Linked DNA regions of Beijerinckia sp. 28-YEA-48. The protein of the gene in region 1 interacts with the protein of each later gene in a pairwise test. Links are inferred from orthologs where the notes say so. Each region holds a gene or a part of one and is shown on either strand. Other genes may lie near its edges.

Region 1 (2,811 bases):
GAAGGTCACCTCGAGGAGATCGCGGGTCGTACCGGGTATATCCGAGACGATAGCCGCCTCGCGCCCAGCAATATGATTGAGCAGGCTCGACTTGCCGGCATTCGGCGGCCCGCTCAAGAGAACCGTGAATCCTTCGCGCACGATCTCGGCGCGGCGATAGCTGGCGAGCGCATCTGTCAGACGCATCCGCATATCCTGGAGAAGCGCCGCGAGCTGCGCCGGTTCAAAGGCCGGTGCCTCCCCCTCGTCAGCGAAATCGATACTGGCTTCGACCAGTGCCATCACCTCGATCAAACTCTCTCTCAACCCATCGATCTGCCGCGCCAAAGCGCCGTCAGTCTGATTGAGCGCTTGGCGCCGTTGCAGATCGGTTTGGGCATCGATGAGATCGGCCAGCCCCTCGACGGCGACCAGATCCATCTTGCCATTGGTGAAGGCCCGCTTGGTGAACTCGCCAGGTTCCGCCGAGCGGCAGGACGGATGCGCGCCCAGCACACGCAGGACAGCGGCGATGCTCGCGCGTCCGCCATGGATTTGCAGCTCGACGCTATCTTCGCCGGTAAAACTGTGCGGGCCGGGAAACCACAGCACGAGCCCGCGATCGAGAATGTCTTGGGTGTTGGGATCGCGGAGAGCCGCCAGCTGTGCATGACGCGGCGCCGGGAGCGAGCCGATCAGGCTCCGGCAGAGCGGGCCAGCTTCAGGCCCGGAGATGCGGATGACGGCAACTGCCGACCGACCCATCCCGCTCGAAACAGCAAAGATCGTATCGGCCATGTCCACACATCCTGAAAACAAAAACGCCGGTCAATTCGTCACGAAACCGAATCGACCGGCGAACATGCTTACCGAGTATGTCTTTCGACTAAGTGTTCATCGAGTCGAAGAACGTCGAATTGCCCTTCGGCGTTTCACGCAATTTGCCGAGCAGGAATTCGATCGCATCGATCGTGCCCATCGGATTGAGGATACGGCGCAGCACATACATCTTCTTGAGGATGTCCGGCGGAACCAGCAACTCTTCCTTACGCGTGCCCGAGCGGGTGATATCGATCGACGGGAAGACGCGCTTGTCCGCGACCTTACGGTCGAGAATGATTTCGCTGTTACCCGTGCCCTTGAACTCTTCGAAGATGACTTCGTCCATGCGCGAGCCGGTGTCGATCAGTGCCGTGGCAATGATGGTCAGCGAGCCGCCTTCTTCGATATTACGCGCGGCGCCAAAGAAGCGCTTCGGACGCTGCAGCGCATTGGCGTCGACACCGCCGGTCAGAACCTTACCCGATGACGGTACCACCGTGTTGTAGGCGCGACCAAGACGCGTAATCGAGTCGAGCAGGATGACGACATCGCGGCCATGTTCGACCAGGCGCTTCGCCTTCTCTATCACCATTTCGGCGACCTGCACGTGGCGCACCGCCGGTTCGTCGAAGGTCGAGGAGACAACCTCACCCTTCACCGAACGCTGCATATCGGTGACTTCTTCCGGACGCTCGTCGATCAGCAAAACGATCAGATAGCATTCGGGATGATTGGCGGTCACCGACTGAGCGATGTTCTGCAACAGAACCGTCTTGCCGGTACGCGGCGGCGCGACGATGAGCGCGCGCTGGCCCTTGCCGATCGGCGACACAATATCGATGACACGCGAGGAAAAATCCTTACGGGTCGGATCTTCGATTTCCAGCTTCAGCCGTGCATCGGGATAGAGCGGCGTCAGGTTGTCGAAGTGAACCTTGTGACGGGCCTTCTCAGGGTTTTCGAAGTTGATCGAATTGACCTTGAGCAGTGCGAAGTAGCGTTCGCCTTCCTTCGGGCTGCGGATGAGGCCTTCAACCGTATCGCCGGTGCGCAGGCCAAAGCGGCGAATCTGCGAGGGCGAAACGTAAATGTCATCGGGGCCGGCGAGATAATTGGCATCGGCGGAACGCAGAAAGCCGAAGCCATCCTGCAAAACCTCGACAACGCCTTCACCGACGATTTCGATTTCCTTGCTCGCCAGCTGTTTCAGAATGGCGAACATGAGTTCTTGCTTGCGCATGATCGAGGCGTTTTCAACCTCGTGCTCCTCAGCGAACGCAAGCAGTTCGGTGGGAGACTTCTTCTTTAAATCCTGGAGTTTGATCTCGGACATTGAGTGTAGCCGTAGCTAAAAGACGGAAAAGACAAACCGGGCGGTCAGATCGCAAATGAGGCGGATGTGACGATACGGCGATGGCCGGTCGCGAACCTAAAGGGTCGTCAGGACCGGATTTGGGGAGGGAGTTTCGGGATAATGCGATTCAGTGCCGACTTCAAGCGAAACCTTTAAGCATGACTTCAGCAGCACATCCGCATCGGTTCAAAATGGCTTGGCCAGCACCATGGTCACGATGACGATCATCAACAGCGTCGGTACTTCGTTGATGAGCCGATAGAAACGCGATGTATGCGGCCGCTGTCCCAGCTCCAGCAGCTTGCGCTCCCGGCTCAGAAATCCATGCATCCCGGACATGAGCAGGACAGCTGCAAACTTGACCATAAACCAAATATCATGAGTGAAACCGCCGGTGACTGCCAGCCAACCACCGGTGAGCCAGGCAGCAATCATGGCGGGGGTCATAATGCCCCGCAGCAGTCTTCGTTCCATCACGCTCAGTAATCGACTGGTATCCGATTGTGGATCAGTATCAGAATGATAGACGAAAAGCCGCGGCAGATACAGTATCGCTGCCATCCATGAAATAATAGAGAGAACATGGACGATCTTGACCGCAGTATAGAAGGTCATCGTCTTCTACCTGATCTTACTCGACCGATCAAATGTTCAAC
Region 2 (2,955 bases), 3.2 Mb from region 1 along the record:
TCCAACCGATCGATCATGTCGGGCGCGACGCGCAGTTTGAAATGCACGGCGCCGTCTTCGTCGTGATCGCGCGACAGCACTTGCATGTTGTCATAGATCCAGCCGAGTTGATCTTGTTCCTGCGGTCCAAGCCGCAGTTCAAACGTCACATGATCGCGTGAGAGCCGTGCCTCGATCCCGGCGAGCAGATCGTCGATGCCCTCGCCCGTCAGCGCCGAAACGACGAAGGGACGTTCTTCAAGCGGACGGCGCGAGACGCTGGTGCGCAAGGCGTCCGCCTGGGAGGGATCGAGCAGATCGATCTTGTTCCAGATCTCGACGAAATGACCGTCATTAGGATCGATGCCGAGGTCGCGCAGCACCTGTTCCACATCGGTGCTCTGCGCCTCCGTGTCCTCATGGGAGAGATCACGCACGTGCAGCACCAGATCGGCCTCGATCACTTCCTCGAGCGTGGCGCGAAAGGCGGTGACAAGCTGGGTCGGCAGATCGGAGATGAAGCCGACCGTATCGGACAGCATGATCCTCTCGCCATGCGGCAGCGCCACCGCGCGCAAGGTCGGATCGAGCGTCGCAAACAGCATGTCCTGCGCCAAAACCTCGGCGCGCGTCAGCCGGTTGAACAGGGTCGATTTGCCGGCATTGGTGTAACCAACCAGCGCCACCACCGGATAAGGCACAGCCTGGCGTTGGGCGCGATGCAGGCCGCGCGTCTTCTTCACGCCTTCCAGATCGCGTTCGATCTTGAGGATACGTTCTTGAATGAGCCGACGGTCAGCTTCGATCTGGGTTTCGCCAGGACCACCGAGGAAGCCGAAGCCGCCGCGCTGGCGTTCCAGATGGGTCCAGGAGCGCACGAGCCGCGATCGCTGATAGGCCAGATGCGCCAGCTCGACCTGCAACGCACCTTCGCGCGTGCGGGCGCGACGCCCGAAAATCTCCAGAATAAGACCGGTGCGGTCGATGACCTTGGCAACGAATTCCTTTTCGAGATTGCGCTGCTGCACCGGCGACAAGGCGCAGTCGACGATGACGATCTCGACGTCTTTCTCTTTGACGAGAGCGGCGAATTCCTCGACCTTACCAGTGCCCAGATAGGTCGCCGGCTTCAGCTTCGACAGCATGGCGATTTCGGCCGCGACCACATCGAGGTCGATGGCGCGCGCAAGGCCTGCCGCTTCGTCCAGACGCGCTTCCACCGACCGCCCGGAGGGCGGCCGAATGCCAGTCGCTGGATCGAAGGCAGCTTTACGCTCGTTCAGATAAGGACCGATCACCAATGCGCGGGTCGGCGCATCGGGATCTCGGCCTTGGGGCTCAACGTTGGTGTTGGCGCCGAACGTGACCCTTTGTAACTCGGACTTGGCTCGCTTCAGGACGCTCCGCCCCCCTCCTCGCCCTGCTCGAACATTTGAATCGGCGCACCAGGCATGATGGTGGAGATCGCATGTTTGTAGACGAGCTGCGAATGCCCATCGCGGCGTAACAGAAGGCAAAAATTGTCAAACCAGCTGACCACGCCCTGGAGTTTCACGCCGTTCACCAGGAAAATCGTCAGAGGCACTTTGTTCTTACGGACATAGTTTAGGAACGTGTCTTGAAGGTTTTGTGCGCGTTCTCCCGCCATTGTATATCCTTCGCTCCTGCTCTTTCATGATATGTCGCCCCACGATCAACCGCTGAATCATGGAAACGTCATTCCCCATCTGTTCGAGTTAAGGCCCAGCCGGTTTCACAACGCAAGTTCTCTTTGGATGGATAATCTGTCCAAACCATCCGATTTAAAGCGTTGTCCACGACAGTTCCCGATTTCGGCCTTCTCGCGCAGTTCAATTAATTCAATAGCTTGACCGTCGATTTAACCATCATTCAATGGCCAAGGACTTCAATTTACGATGCAGGGCCGACCGTTCCATGCCTATGAACTCGGCTGTGCGTGAAATGTTGCCGCCGAACCGGTTGATCTGCGCCACCAGATATTCGCGCTCGAACACCTCGCGCGCATCGCGCAGCGGCAGACCCATCAGCTTCTCCCCACCCGCTCCATTTGGGGTCGAGGGCACCAGGGCGCCGATTTCGGCCGGCAGCATGTCGGCCGTGATCTCGTCCTCCGGCCGGCCGGTGGCCAGGATCATCAGCCGCTCGACGTTGTTGCGCAACTGCCGGATATTGCCCGGCCAGTCATGCGACTGGAGAATGGCCATGGCGTCGGGACCGATACGCCGGCGCGGCATACCGCTGGTGATCGCCACCTGTTCGAGAAAATACTCGACCAACTCGCCGATGTCCTCGCGCCGCTCGCTGAGCGAAGGCACTCGCAGCGGCACCACCGCCAGACGATGGAACAGGTCCTCGCGGAACGTGCCCTGGGCAATGGCGAGCGCCAGGTCGCGGCTGGTCGAGGAGACAATCCGCACGTCCACATGGACGCGGGTCGAACCGCCGACACGCTGAAAATTCTGGTCGATCAACACACGCAGGATCTTGCCCTGGGTCTCGCGCGGCATGTCGCCGATTTCGTCGATATAGAGCGTGCCGCCGTGCGCCTCTTCCAAAGCGCCGATCTTACGGCTGCGCCCATCGCCGCCTTCGACGCCGAACAATTCGGTCTCCATCGAGTCCGGCATGATATTGGCGGCATTGATGGCAATGAATGGCCCCGACGAGCGGTTCGACGCTTCATGGACAACACGCGCCGCCAGTTCCTTGCCTGTGCCAGGCGCGCCGGTGACGAGAATCCGTGAATTGGCGGCCGCGACCCGTTCGATCTGCTGGCGCAGCTGGTTCATCATCGACGACTTGCCGACGATCCGGTTGGTGGCGCCAGCGCGGGCGCGCAGATCGGTCAACTCACGCTTCAACCGCGAATTTTCCAATGCGCGATCAGCGATGAGCACCAGCCGATCGGCCTTGAACGGCTTCTCGATGAAGTCATAGGCGCCAAATTTGATTGCC

What was found. Proteins that work in one complex are often made in the same cells at the same time.
Region 2: the proteins of rho (region 1) and hfq interact in binary tests that used the Escherichia coli proteins (3 or more experiments, as listed by UniProt). The link is inferred for Beijerinckia sp. 28-YEA-48 from one-to-one orthologs.

Annotation. Positions count from the first base shown.
Region 1 is NZ_FNSI01000001.1:4,518,771-4,521,581, reverse strand. What follows is about bases 1-2,810. They hold rho (transcription termination factor Rho), read right to left. Parts: upstream 2,135-2,810; coding sequence 866-2,134; downstream 1-865. Other genes in these bases: hemE (uroporphyrinogen decarboxylase), read right to left, coding at 2,767-2,810; BLW50_RS21230 (CopD family protein), read right to left, coding at 2,342-2,770; mnmE (tRNA uridine-5-carboxymethylaminomethyl(34) synthesis GTPase MnmE), read right to left, coding at 1-777. Outside these bases: more of hemE, read right to left, coding at 2,811-2,811. UniProt on the Escherichia coli protein: Facilitates transcription termination by a mechanism that involves Rho binding to the nascent RNA, activation of Rho's RNA-dependent ATPase activity, and release of the mRNA from the DNA template.
Region 2 is NZ_FNSI01000001.1:1,367,239-1,370,193, reverse strand. Bases 1-2,954 are described here. They hold hfq (RNA chaperone Hfq), read right to left. Parts: upstream 1,628-2,954; coding sequence 1,373-1,627; downstream 1-1,372. Other genes in these bases: BLW50_RS06390 (nitrogen assimilation response regulator NtrX), read right to left, coding at 1,866-2,954; hflX (GTPase HflX), read right to left, coding at 1-1,277. Also shown: more of BLW50_RS06390, read right to left, coding at 2,955-2,955. UniProt on the Escherichia coli protein: RNA chaperone that binds small regulatory RNA (sRNAs) and mRNAs to facilitate mRNA translational regulation in response to envelope stress, environmental stress and changes in metabolite concentrations.